4 regions of the Paenibacillus ottowii genome follow, and region 2 is predicted to be linked to each of the others. Evidence: riboswitches for the same ligand, from Rfam matches in the RefSeq annotation. Region 2 holds a riboswitch; each other region holds the start of a gene.
What was found. A riboswitch is a leader RNA that binds a small molecule or an ion and turns the genes downstream of it on or off. The one in region 2 is predicted to bind cyclic di-AMP.

Region 1: it holds a riboswitch for cyclic di-AMP, as region 2 does, so the genes downstream of both, ACQQ6X_RS03915 (C40 family peptidase) here and ACQQ6X_RS02415 (3D domain-containing protein) in region 2, are expected to answer to the same signal.
Region 3: it holds a riboswitch for cyclic di-AMP, as region 2 does, so the genes downstream of both, ACQQ6X_RS19985 (TrkH family potassium uptake protein) here and ACQQ6X_RS02415 (3D domain-containing protein) in region 2, are expected to answer to the same signal.
Region 4: it holds a riboswitch for cyclic di-AMP, as region 2 does, so the genes downstream of both, ACQQ6X_RS22060 (3D domain-containing protein) here and ACQQ6X_RS02415 (3D domain-containing protein) in region 2, are expected to answer to the same signal.

The regions. Positions count from the first base shown of each region.
Region 1 is NZ_CP191577.1:835,471-838,967, forward strand. Features, by position in the region: gene ACQQ6X_RS03900 (hypothetical protein) at 1-118, shown strand, start outside; gene ACQQ6X_RS03905 (4a-hydroxytetrahydrobiopterin dehydratase) at 235-534, shown strand; gene ACQQ6X_RS03910 (GNAT family N-acetyltransferase) at 628-1,119, opposite strand; gene ACQQ6X_RS03915 (C40 family peptidase) at 1,422-1,922, opposite strand; cyclic di-AMP (ydaO/yuaA leader) riboswitch at 1,928-2,065, opposite strand; gene ACQQ6X_RS03920 (hypothetical protein) at 2,342-3,169, opposite strand; gene ACQQ6X_RS03925 (M1 family metallopeptidase) at 3,181-3,497, opposite strand, start outside.
Region 2 is NZ_CP191577.1:538,861-542,357, forward strand. Features, by position in the region: gene ACQQ6X_RS02405 (HD domain-containing protein) at 1-359, shown strand, start outside; gene ACQQ6X_RS02410 (TatD family hydrolase) at 402-1,172, shown strand; cyclic di-AMP (ydaO/yuaA leader) riboswitch at 1,373-1,653, shown strand; gene ACQQ6X_RS02415 (3D domain-containing protein) at 1,925-3,076, shown strand; gene rnmV (ribonuclease M5) at 3,223-3,497, shown strand, end outside.
Region 3 is NZ_CP191577.1:4,294,819-4,298,315, forward strand. Features, by position in the region: gene ACQQ6X_RS19980 (potassium channel family protein) at 1-327, opposite strand, end outside; gene ACQQ6X_RS19985 (TrkH family potassium uptake protein) at 346-1,686, opposite strand; cyclic di-AMP (ydaO/yuaA leader) riboswitch at 2,097-2,249, opposite strand; gene ACQQ6X_RS19990 (CPBP family intramembrane glutamic endopeptidase) at 2,512-3,497, shown strand, end outside.
Region 4 is NZ_CP191577.1:4,728,070-4,731,566, reverse strand. Features, by position in the region: gene ACQQ6X_RS22070 (NADH:flavin oxidoreductase/NADH oxidase) at 1-72, opposite strand, end outside; gene ACQQ6X_RS22065 (polysaccharide deacetylase family protein) at 366-1,172, shown strand; gene ACQQ6X_RS22060 (3D domain-containing protein) at 1,383-2,051, opposite strand; cyclic di-AMP (ydaO/yuaA leader) riboswitch at 2,058-2,225, opposite strand; gene ACQQ6X_RS22055 (amino acid ABC transporter ATP-binding protein) at 2,470-3,192, opposite strand; gene ACQQ6X_RS22050 (ABC transporter substrate-binding protein/permease) at 3,179-3,497, opposite strand, start outside.

The DNA.
Region 1 (3,497 bases), 300 kb from region 2:
ACTGGGTACAGAGCCCATAATCACTGTAGGTAGCGGCGTTGTGATTTATGAGCCGGAGCAGCACCGGATTTATGTACTCATCGGGGATGAGGAGCTGACGTCGGTCCCTTTGATCTAAAGGCTGTCTTATGGATTTATCAACGGGGCCGTGGTAATATGTACACCAATATATCGTAGTTTTGGCCGCATGAAGCGGCTGAAAGGCTTCCGTATAAACGGGGAGGAGTTCGTAACATGCCTTTTACACAAGAAGAGATTGAAGCACATCTGGAGAAACTGGAGGGCTGGGAACTGGAGGAAGGACGATGGATCGTTCGGAAATACAATTTTTCCAGTTTTATGAAAGGTATTGCATTCGTGGATGAAGTTGCCGCTATATCTGAGGCATTTAATCACCATCCATTTATTACGATTGATTACAAGACCGTGACTCTGCGTTTGACCTCTTGGGACGATGGCGGTATTATGGCTGTAGATATTAAAGAAGCTCAACAATATAATGAAGCTTTTGAAAAAATGCGCAGCGGTCATTAAGTTTGTAATGATCTGTCGTATATGCTAAGAGCGCCTTCGCTATACAACATCGCGGTTGTATAGCGAAGGCGCTTTTATTTATAAAGCCCAGTTCTAATGTTCAGGACGATATACCATACAATGGAACGGCTTTCTGCCATCTGGAGTCTGGCGCTCATAGGTATCTGTCAGCCCGAATCCAGCTGCCTTATAGGCTCGAATAGCCCGTTGATTCCAGGTGAGCACCTCTAGGTCAATCTCATTCTGCGGGTGGCGTCGTCTGGCTTCCTCGGCAATGGCCCGGACAAAGTCGGAGCCTGTGCCGTGTCCGCATCTTTCAGGACGCATTCCAAGACCCAGCCGGGTCACACCAACCATAGGAAAATATTGAGCAAATCCCGCAAGCTCATTCTTTGCGTCCAGTACGGCAACATATTGCTCCTGGCGAAGCGTAGGACTCCCAAATTCGACTTCAAGTGCCTTCATTTGTTCCCATGGAAGCCAGCCGTATATGTTGTAGGGGGGATCATAGCGCCACTCACAAATTTCAGCCGCTTGGTGCTCGTCCATCGGTACGATCCGGTAGTTGGATATTGAGGCAGGCACTTTTCCATTCCTCCTTTTGCGTACTTCAATCATTAACAACAGATTGTAGACAAGTTGTAGAGGAATGGCAAGCGTGTTTATTTCGTACCTAAGTCGGGTATACATTCAATAAGAAGGAATTTACCGTTCAATGCTCCCCCAGCGGTGACGGTAAAACCGACGATGTTCGCTAACACTGAAACCTTTTGAGGCGTAGGTTCGTCAGTATTGATAATCATAGCTGATGTAGTGGACATAAAAAAACCGCAAATCGATTCCGGCCAGAATCAAATTGCGGCTAGGGTTAGCTTGCTGTGCGGTGGTTATTCTACGTTGTCGTCATCAGGAATTTCTGAAGCTACAGAATGGTAAGCGTCTGTGCTCATAATTCTTTTTGCACCGACAAAACGGTTAGCGTAATAATTTTCGTTCAGTGAGCTAACTACTACACCACGCGAAGTCGAGGAGTGGGCGAATTTCCCTTCACCTACGAAGATACCTACATGGGATACGCCTCTTCCTGTGGTGTTGAAGAACACCAGGTCTCCTGGTCTCATTTCATCGCGGGATACAGAAGATCCCATTTTGAATTGTGATCCAGATTGATGCGGCAGTTTAATTCCCAGTTTGTTGAATACATACATTGTGAAGCCGGAGCAATCGAATCCCTCGAGTGTAGTGCCTCCGCTTCTGTAGCTCGTTCCTTTGGCATCTTGGATGACCTGGTCCATCTTGGAGTCTGCGAATGCACTGCCGCCACCGAAAGTAAAGGATGTAAAGGCAATGGCGAGACCCATGGCTGCGATCGTTAGCTTCTTCTTCAAAAAAAATATACCCCTTCCAATGCCTGCGAGGTTAGCTTAAGGATTCGGTAGAAGGTTCCCCTATGACCACTCTGTTGCGAGATCAATTCACCCAAACTGGTTCCCCCGCTTCCTAGGTGCCAGGAATTAGGCTTAACTTGAGATGTGCACCTTGGAGAGCAGTATTCACGACAACGATGTTTTTAAGATAAAGGTTACAATAAAGATTACAAAGTTGTTACTATCAGTTCACTGCGATTATTGTAACAAAGACAGCAGGCTTTGGCAAATGTTTCATCGCAAAAAGTTACAAAAAAAATCTGTTCCTAACACTGTAGGAACAGATTCTGTTAACAGTATTCAGTTATGTGTCGTGAGGACGGGGAAGAAAAAGTTTTTTTCGACAGCTGAAAATGCAGAAGATAGCATAAAGGGAGGGGTTAACCTCTGCTGGAGATATCGATATGCCATAGTCGGTACTGTGAACTGATATGCCACAGCCTGACCAGACTGGTAACAAAATGATACGATTGCTGGAGAATCAGCGCCAACATACCAGTCCAAATCATCGCCACGGTGCCAAATAGACCGAAGACCAGCAGCACACAAGCACTGAGCAGCAAGGATACGCCGACAGCGGGAAGAAGCTGGCGAAAGAAGGCGAGCAGGGACGATAGTATGGCGTGACCACTGACTGTGCCCAATTGCATATACAGGATGCACTGCCGAATGAACCACCCGTAAGCCATCCACCCAATGGCATAGGGCAACAAATGCAGCAGGTAAGAGGAAGATTGCAGCGTTCCTGCTACAATAGGGTAGAGTCTTGGTACCACCCAAAAGGCGGGGAGCAGCAGCAGACCCAACTCGATGATGTAATACAGCAGCGATGACATACCATGCCGTTTCATCCCTTTGAAAAAGGACAGGCTTTGCGGTTCAGTCGCATCGGTATGCAGGCTTTGATAGATGCCGGCTCTAATAAAGGGCGTGATCAATATACGCAATACGGTTGCTCCTAGTAGTATCCATAAATACACGTGCACTTCCCGGCTGTCCATCAAAGCGATCTGGCCCTCCATCCAAAACAAGGTCCTTCCCAACTCGTTTTGGCTCTGATCCGGATAACGAAGCAGCAGCGGGATGACAGCGGACTGCACCAGCCGATAGAGAAATACCCCCCACAGCAGACGATATAGAAATAAAATGATAACGATATAAAAGCGTATGCGCACCAGCGCCCAGCCTTCTTTTATAACAGTCCGCATCTATAAACACCTCACCATGACAGACTTCCAAGCAGTGTCTCCAACAGCTTGGTTACACCTATACTCCAACGGGTTTGTTGTTTTTCGTTCAATTCAGCCTTCAGGTTATTATTAATATGCTTATTCTCCAAGGCAATAGTGTATAGAGGATCGACGGCTACAGAGGACACGGGGGAGCTGCTTTTGAGTCGAAAGGTTGTACTTTTGCCTGTACCGTCCCAAGCCTTAAATATCGTTGTGCCATCCTTGAAGGTGAATTGAACAGGGATCTTAGGATAATCTGCTCCTTTTTTGCTGAGCGTCACGACTGCTTCATATCCACTCTCCA
Region 2 (3,497 bases):
GGTTTATGGACCGTAGATTGTATAAATATGTAGAGATTGAAAATATGGATACAGATACTGTTAACCATATTCGAGAGGCATTGGAAAAGGCTGGATTGAACCCGGAATATGATCTTGAAATTGATTTTCCGACAGATCTTCCTTATGATGTGTTTCGAAAGGGCGGTTCAACGGACAACCAAATTTTGCTGCTCGGACGTCAGGGCGAGGTGCGGGAAATATCTGAAGTTTCGGAAATCGTACGTTCAATAAGTGGTATTCACCGTGGAAAATATCATATGTATTTTCCCCAGAATAAACTGAACGGGGTAAAACACAGGCTTCCTGCCGAAATAAGGAATTATTTTGTCAAACAATAGACAAACATATAGAAATGTAAGTAAAAAGAGGAGATGAAAACCTTGGATTTATTCGACACTCATACTCACTTGGATGCACCACAATTTGACGAGGATCGTGAAGAAGTTATAGCACGTGCTGTCGAATCAGGAGTAACACGGATGATCAATATCGGATTCAATCGTGAGACCATTCCATCCACCATGAAGCTGGCTGAAACGTATGATTTTATTTATGCGGCTGTTGGGTGGCATCCCCAGGATGCCATTACAATGCAGGAAGCGGATTTAGAATGGATTGCATCGTTATGCAGTCATCAAAAGGTTGTAGCGATCGGAGAGATCGGTCTGGATTATTATTGGGATACGTCACCAAAGGATGTGCAGCAGCGGGTACTTCGAAATCAAATTGGCCTGGCACGTGAGCTCAACATGCCAATTGTTATCCATAATCGAGATGCACATGAAGATATTGTGAGGATTTTACGAGAGGAAAAGGCGAGCGAGATTGGCGGAGTCATGCACTCCTTTTCAGGGAGTTGGGAGACAGCCAAAATGGTGCTGGATATGGGTTTCCACCTTTCATTTGGTGGGCCTATAACGTTCAAAAATGCCAAGCAGCCGAAAGAGGTACTGGCCCAGGTTCCACTGGACCGTCTGCTTATTGAAACGGACGCACCTTACCTGACACCCCATCCGTTTCGCGGGAAGCGAAATGAGTCAGCACATGTGAGACTGGTGGCAGAGGCAGCCGCCCAAATTAAGGGAATTACGGTGGAGGAATTGGTATCCATTACTACTCAAAATGCCTTGGAACGATTTGACATTAAGTGAAAAGGCGAAGAAATCAATCAAAATAAAGAGTTAGACGGAGCTAATTATGATTTTGTTGCAGTAAACTCAGGAATATTACAAACTTTTAACCGAATTTTTTAAAAAATGTACTTGAAACCTGCTTTACAACATGCATGGAAACAGGATATCATCTTTTCAGTGAATTGTTGTTGAGTGTAAACATCAACAACTCATTTCATGAACCAGTCTCGCTGAGTCCCTTTTACAGGGAACGGGGGAACCGATATGGCTTACAGTACGTCCGGCGTATGTGCAGGAGAGAATGTGTCTTCAGCAGCCGGCTCGACCGAAATTCAAATCCCGGATGGGATTGAACAGGTAGAGAAGCCGTATTTCGATTTCTTTCTGGGTCTTCGGGGTGAATGTGAGGGCGACCGCCATGAGCGGTTGACCTAAGCTAGGGCGACTCTCTACGTCCGAACCCGACAGCTAACCCCGTAAGCGTAACAAGAGAGAAGCCATCTCGTGCATGAGTTTTCCCGCATATTCACACATGCCGGAAGCCACGAAAGAGCTCTCTAATCTCTTTCTTTGGCTTTTTTTGTTGTGAATAAAAGAAAATCTGTCATCATACTGTGGTTAAACAGGGGAGGACAGCATGCCGCGAAGACGGGTACATGGTGCAGGACAGTCGCAGTACGGGCTTGTCTTGTAGAAAATCTGTTATAGTCACGTCAACGATCAACTATGTCTTACTCCAGACGGCGGGCTATGTAAGGAGGACGGAGGAAATGGGCATTTTCCGAAAAGGGGAGACCACCCATGAGTCACGCTCATCCAGCATGTCTTACGTATTGCGTTGGAAGCAAGAGAATGTGCGCCAGGCGGTTTTGGTTGCTATTTTTCTAATCGCACTAACGATTATGATTTCAATTCTGATGTACACGCAATCTAAAAAACAAGTCTTTTTTGTCATTGATGGTAAGGCATCGGCGGTAGAAACCCGGGAATCCAAGCTCCAAGATTTGCTCAATGAGCATTCTATTTCACTTCAGCCGCATGATACAATATCCATGCCGCTAAACGGAGCAGTACAGGATGGGGACCGCGTAGTTATTAAACGTGCCAATCAGGTTAAAGTGTCCTCAGGCAATAAGACGAAAAAGCTGTACACAACAGAAAATACAGTAGAGGGTGCGATTCGCACATCGGGCTATAAATTATCATCAATCGATAAAGTTTACCCTGCATTGGATGCCTCTGTTTCGGCTAACATGGACATAAAAATCGTCCGTGTGAAGAAACAGCAGGTTGCACAGAAAAAACAGGTGCCTTATCAGGTCATCAAAACGGCGGATCCAAGTCTCTATAAAGGCGATAATCGAGTCATTCAAAGTGGCAAATCGGGTGTGGTGGTCCAGCACGTTCAAAAGGTATACCATGATGGAAAGCTGGTATCCAAACAGCTGATCAACAAGGAAGTCACACAGAATCGCGTGGATAAGGTAATTGCAGTAGGAACGAAGAAAAAACCGGTCGTTCTGGCTGCTTCCGTCGGCCCTAGAGATGCGGTTAAGGCGACAACGGTTAGTTCGGGCAATGCTGTCCGTAAAGCGGGAATTAATTTTAAATATAGCAAGGTTTTACAAAACGTCTCCATGACGGCGTACTCCTCACAGGAGTCAGGTATTGGTACACGTACGGCCTCCGGCACGCGTGTCACGGAAGGACGTACCATCGCTGTCGATCCGAGTATAATTCCAATCGGCTGGTGGGTGTATATTGAAGGGGTGGGCTTCCGCCGTGCGGAGGATACCGGTGGCGCCATTAAAGGCCACAAAATCGATGTGTATTATGAGAGTTTAGGCCGGGCCAACCAATTTGGTCGCAAGCACGGTAAAACCGTATATGTTATCGGACCTGTAAAGCCAGAAATCAACTAAAACAGGTTGTGTATGTTGAGGGCAATGCGATAGTATTAACAACATAGTTATGCCATGCTAAGAAGAGGATATCCTCTTCTTATTTTGTTTTCAAAAACAGGGAAAGATAAATATATGTTGCTGTGTAGCAGTGGAGGTAAATGAAGATGATCAAGGAAGTGATCGTGGTAGAAGGCCGGGATGACACGGTAGCCATTCGCCGTGCTGTCGAGGCAGATACGATAGAAACTGGCGGTTCAGCCATTAATAAAATGACGCTGCGCAAAATTGCATTGGCGCAGGAACGGCGGGGGGTCATTATTTTAACTGACCCCGATCATGCAGGGGAGCGTATCCGTAAAATCATCGCCTCCAAGGTCCCCGGCTGCAAGCAGGCTTTTATACCTGAGGCAGAGGCCACGCGCAAAGGGGATATTGGTGT
Region 3 (3,497 bases), 1.8 Mb from region 2:
CGCACGTCCATGTAGCACAGATATGGCTTTGGCTACGACTTTTCTCACACCCAGCTCCTTCAGCAAAATGGCGGTCAGGATGCTTACCTGAATATCATCCCCAATCGCAACAATGCCGCAATCGAAATTACGGATGCCCAGTGATCGCAACGCATCTTCATCTGTGGCGTCTGCTACGACAGTATGTGTCAGGATCTCACTCATACTGTCAACAACATCCTCATTCCGATCAATGCCTAGCACCTCGCACCCCATATCCACCAATTGCAAAGCCAGGCTTGAGCCAAACCGCCCCAAGCCAATGACTACAAACTGCTGCGTTTTCATATCTACTCGAAAACTCCCTTACCCTATAATTATTTTACCTTCTGGATGACGATACAATTCCTTACCCTTTTTCGGTCCCAGGGCATAAGCCAGCGTGAGCGGGCCCAGCCTGCCTGCAAACATTGTCAGAGTAATCACCAGCTTGCCTACAACTGTCAAATCAGGTGTAAGCCCCATAGACAGTCCTACCGTACCAAATGCAGACACCGTCTCGAACAAGATCATCAGAAAATGATGATCCTCGGTTGCGGACAGAATCATCGTCACGCCGATCACGAACAGCAGCCCCAGCAATGTAATGGTCAAAGCCTTATAAATTCGTGCTTGCGCAAGTCGATACCGGAACAGCACAATATCTTCCCGTCCCCGCAGCATCGAAAACACCGCTCCAATGAGCAGGGCAAACGTAGTGGTCTTAATCCCGCCTCCAGTGGAGCCAGGCGAAGCCCCAATAAACATGAGTATGATGATAAAAAACTGCGTTGCCTGCCGCAAGCCTGCAATGTCCAGCGTATTGGCGCCTGCGGTACGGGGGGTAACGGACTGGAATAAAGATCCCAGCACTTTCCCCCCCCAATCCAGCGAGCCAAGCGTCTTCGGATTCGTAAACTCAAATACAAAAATGACGAGCGTCCCGACTACAATCAGAACGGCTGTCATGCTGAGCACCACCTTGGTATGCAAGGACAGTCTCTTGCGCTTGCGGTATTCTACCAGGTCTGACATCACGACAAAACCAATACCACCGGAAATAATGAGGAACATGGCTGTAAAATTAACAATTGGATCATATACATAACCTGTCAGGCTGCGAAATTCACCGAACAAATCAAAACCAGCATTATTAAACATGGAAATCGCATGCCAGATTCCAAAATAAATCGCTCTGCCTACCGGCATATCAAACGACCAGCGAATCGAAAAAATGGCTGCACATACGCCCTCAATAATCAACGAGTACCATAGGACCTTGCGGATCAATCCGACAATTCCCTCGACAGAGGTCTGATTCATCGCTTCTTGCAAAATAAGGCGCTCCCGCAAGGAAATGCGACGTTTGAACACCAGCCCGATCAAGGTAGCCATGGTCATAAAGCCAAGACCGCCGATCTGAATCAGCGCAACGATAACAATTTGACCAAAGGTTGTAAAAAAAAGTCCTGTATCCTTAACAACAAGCCCGGTTACACAGGTCGCGGACGCAGCCGTAAACAAGGCGTCTATAAACGCAAGTGGCTTCCCCGTTGTATTGGAAATGGGCAGCATTAACAATAAACTACCTATAAGAATGATAATAGCGAAGCCTGCAACGAATATCTGCGGTGGAGAAAGCCGAAGCCAGCTTGCATTGGGATTCATTTATTTATCACTTCTCTCCTAAATCCTAAAAAACTATAAAAACAGTGATTTAATACGGTGTAAACCCGCTACGCGTTCCATTTGTCTTCCGATCGTCGCTGCCCCTGATTTTTTAATTTTCCAAACCTTAAATAACTATAATTAGCATTCCCTGAAAACAGGAAGAATGCATGTTAAACACTACCCGGCCCCCTATGCTATTGGCGGGCAGCAGCGAAGGGGGCAGAATTGTTCTGAAGAAGCGGAGCGTTTGCCTTTATCTCCGGATTTTAACCATAAAAGGGTTTATACAATCAAAAAATCCGGGGATAACAGCAATCGGAAGAATAATCTGAACCCGCAGCGGCCTAACCAATCCAAACACTTTTATACACACAAAAAAAGACACCGGAAAACCGAGTGCCCCTGACTTGGTTCCTGCCCATAGCCTACGAGGTTAGCTGACGGATTCGGACAGTACAGTATGCCCTATTTACACTCCCGTTCCATCTGGATCGGCTGTAAAATTCACCCCAGTAACATGGTTCCCCCGTTTTCTCATAGAAATTCGGCTTAAATGTATATCATTACCTAACATATTTCATAGGCATTGCCTCAAGATTATAATCCTTCTCTATCCAGATCACAAAATCGATTTCGTCGAAAAAACGTGAAATTAGCTTTAATTTGTGAATGGGCATCGTTTAATCACAGCTTATCTAATTTTATTAAAACTTTACAGTGCTTTCACTCTATTTTCATGAATATCGCTGGTCTGTTGGCGGGAACCTGTGCAGTATGATATCTTTAATGGATGTTCTTATTTACAGATTAAGGAGGAAACTCATGAATCCTATCGGGAAACCGGTCGTGCTCACGGCCAACTTCAAAAAATTAGGCTTGCTGGGCGGGGTTGGCCTGATTTGCTTTTTTATCTTTCAATTGCTTCTTCCCTCGCTTAGCAATCCAAGTCCGGAATCATTGACGAATGCAAAGGTCATCAGCAAACAAGAAGCAGTCATACACGCCCTCGACTTTGCCCGTTCCGAACTGGGCTATACGGAATCACAGCCAGAGAAGCCGGTTGTGACCTATCAGGCTGAAACGGATTTATACGGTTATTTATCCAGAGAAAAACTGCTTCAACAGTACGATCGCACATGGAAAAAAAATTATCCTTATGAAACCTTTCGGGTTGATTTGCCTGATTCCTCAGGGAAGGGCAAGCTGCAAATTCATGTGGATTTATCCACTGGGAAGGTCGTTAGCTTTAAACGGATCACCTCCAGCACCAATTACACACAGGCTGATGTTTCTACGGATGAACAAGCACAAAACAGGCTTGTACGTATAGCTGAGGGCGACATGACGCTCGAAGCCAAGGAACAGGCTGCGGCGATATGGATCAAACGCTTTGGCTTTAAGCCATCCGAATTAAAGCTCGCGACCACTGAGGGGGATGGTGGGTTGAAGTATACCGTGGACGAAAAGAAAATCGGCGCCTCGGTACTTACACTGGCTTTTACTTTTGAAGACGGGGATGTTCGCTCGTTTACCCAAAGCTTTTCGGCCCCTTCGTCCTACACCGACTATGTTAAAAAGCAAACATACTGGGCAAATTGGATGACTTATGCGGGTTATGCCCTATTTAGCTTTGTTCTGGGCGTGCTTGCCATTGTGTATGCGTCACTCACTCGACGACATACTTCATTTGTACGCGGTATTGTTCTGTCCATTGTATACTTTATTGCTAGTGTAGCTGGGACAATGAACATGCTGCCTTTGCTGCAATCTGAAGCAGGCAGTAAGGGTATGCTTATCTTTCTTATGAT
Region 4 (3,497 bases), 1.4 Mb from region 2:
CATGGGGGGCATGACAATCCGATTTCTTAATGAAAGCCCCTTTAATTGATAAGGAGTAAACAAGTCGGTCACTTTTATCCATCCTTCCCTCAGTCTGTATCATTATAGATAGCATCCCCATTATACACCAGCTATCACGGTATACCGAATCCTTTGTATGACTAACACTTACGAAAATGCTTCAGTTTTTGCTTATGTTTATGAGAATGTGCATTTCCTTCGTCATTTTCACGGATATCCATTTCATGATGTACTTCTCTTCAGTTGTATAGAGCTTCACTCATCAGCAGCATAATTTTGATAGGACAGGTACATAATAGCTGAGAGCACCACTAGGTACCACTGCACGGAAAGGGGGAATATAAATGCGGTACAGGAGAGCTTTGCCGTGTTTAGCGCTGTTACTAGCATTTTCAAGTTTTCCCGTATACGCGGACACGCCTCCCTATATTGGAACGCCCCATCCCAAGGAAGCTGCTGCCGCTACTACTGAACATCCAAGAAAAGATCGAGCTGCTCCAACCTTAGCGGTGCTGCGAAAAAAGCATGCGGACATTTTTAAAATGTGCGGCCCGCACACCCGCCAAATTGCCTTAACCTTTGATGATGTGCCCGATTCAAGGTATACGCCGCAGGTTTTGGACGTATTACACGCAAACGGCATCAAAGCTACTTTTTTTATCGTCGGTCATCGTGCTGAAAAACATCCGGGGATCATACGCCGTATCATCCGTGAGGGTCATGCTATAGGAAACCATTCCTATACTCATCCGGATTTCAGGAAGGCCACCCCCGAACGATTCCGCTACCAGATTACAAAAACAGAACGCATTTTAGAAGCGAGCGCAGGCTTCCGACCTAGGTTGATACGACCACCCTATGGTGAAATCACGGAGCCTCAAATCCAGTGGGCACGTCGTCATGGATACATGATTGTCAATTGGAATGTGGATTCTCTAGACTGGAAGGGATTAAGCAAAACACAAATTCAACGTAACGTAATCCCGGCTACCGGGCCTGGTTCCATTATTTTAATGCATGCAGGTGGAGGCCAAAGTTCTAATTTGCAAGGTACTGTCCAAGCCTTGCCAGGCCTAATCCACTCTCTAAAAGCTAAGGGCTACAAATTCGTCACAGTCCCCCGGCTGCTTCACACACCGGAACGACAATAAGAGTATGCTAAGCTTCGACGATAAACTCCAACTACGTAAAAATGCTGTCTTGACGAGCAGAATATTTCTGCTTGTAAGACAGCATTTTTTAGCGATAAGCAACTGGCCATGATAAAATATCATCCCAGTTACGAATTTTATGTTATACGACACAATAATAAGTTTACATAATACTTATTATGTTATTCAAAACACTTCTAGGGCAGAATGTTATTTATCAATGACGTACAGTTTCACATCTTGAAAACCGAAGTCGTTTACGAATGATTTATTGCCAGGGATAAAGATATCAATCCGCTTCCCGGTAATGGCGCTGCCCTGATCACGGGCCACGGCCACAAAAGAATGGTCCGGCAAGCCGGGATGGGAATAGCCTGTAACAAGTACCTTGGTTCCCATCGGAATGACTCTCGGGTCTACCGCAATAGTACCTAGCTTAAGCGGATTACCATAGTAATCAACTGCACCCCATTTGCCGTTTTCATCGGTTGCGGCAGAATATGCCGTTGCTTTAACATCAACCACTTTACTATAATTGAATGTCTTACCCCATGCTTCAATTGTTGGCTTCTCATTCGCTGTTGCTTTTTCCGTAAGAAGCTGTGGCTTCGAATCCGAAGCCGCCTCCACACTTTTTTCGTCTGGCACTTTAATCTGCAGACCTGCGTATATGTTGTTGGACGCAATATTCGGGTTAGCCTTCGTCAATTCATCAACTGATACTCCATAACGTTGGGCAAGCAAAAAGAAGGTATCGCCTTCTTTAGCAGTATGAAGCGAAGCAGCATCTGCTACTCCAGTTGTCTGTGCCAGCCCTGCAATTGCTGCGGCAAGCACCGCAAATTTCATAGCTTTTCCAATATGTTTTAAGCGTTTCAAAGATATGTACCTCCTCTGTTATGCCTGCGAGGTTAGCTGTCGGATTCGGGCTCAGGAGAAGCCCTATGCTGCGCAATTCACCCCTAGGTCATATTCCACACTTTTTATGATGTATTGGAATAATGGCCGTTATTACGTCCCCCGCACTTCCCATAGTTTGAGCCCAGCTCCTAAGTATTTATTATCATAAGTGCTGCCTCGGTAAGTTTTGGCTTACTGCATAATATCACAATTTTGTAACCTTATCTGCATGAAAATGTTGGGAACATTGAACATCATACTATACTCATTACAATTTTGTCATTAAGAATCCGTTTTTTGTTACGGAAATATGGAGATATGGTGACAAAAAGAGAAAAGCCCTCCGTGAACCATCGTCACGAGAAGGGCCTTGTCAATATTTTATAAAAGCATTTTCTTACAGTACTTTAGCAAGAAAGTCACGAGTACGATCATGGCTTGGAGTACCAAAAACTTGCTCTGGCGTGCCTTGCTCTATAATTTGCCCGTTGTCCATAAAGATGATCCGATCCCCTACCTCACGGGCAAAGCCCATTTCGTGCGTCACGATCACCATCGTCATGCCGCCTTCAGCGAGCTTCTTCATTACGTCTAGAACCTCTCCAACCATTTCAGGGTCCAGAGCAGAAGTAGGCTCATCGAACAGCATTACGTGCGGCTGCATGGCCAAGGCACGTGCTATCGCAATACGTTGCTTTTGGCCGCCGGATAACTGGTTCGGGTAGGTGTTCTTTTTATCCTCAAGACCTACGGTTCGCAGGAGTTCCAGCGCGATTTTTTCTGCTTCTTTCCCCGACTGCTTTTTCACCTGCGTTGGTGCAAGTGTCAAATTCTGCAATATCGTTTTGTGCGGAAACAGATTAAAATGCTGGAAAACCATTCCCATCTTCTCCCGGGTCGCATTAATGTTATGACCACGGGCAGTAATCGGCTCACCCTCAAACAAAATCTCCCCTTCTGTTGGCTGTTCCAACAGATTCAAACAACGCAAAAACGTACTTTTTCCCGAACCACTCGGTCCGATGATGACGACTACTTCACCCTTAGCGATATCTATATCAATGCCTTTTAAAATTTCATTTTTACCGAACGATTTACGCAGTTGTTTAACGGTGATCACTGGCTCTCAACTTCCTTTCCCATAAACCCAACAGCTTGGATAAGCTGAACGTCATTACAAAATAAATAGCGGCTGCGATTACGAACGGGCTTAATCCTTCATAGGTAATATTCTTAATGACCTGGGCTTGGTACATAATATCCACCATCCCAATGGTCGAAATAATAGATGATTCTTTAATGATGGTAATGAACTCATTACCAATAGCAGGCAATATAGATTTAAATGCTTGCGGTAAAATGACATGACGCATTGCTTTGCCTCGCCCCATCCCGAGCGAACGGGCAGCTTCCATCTGTCCACGG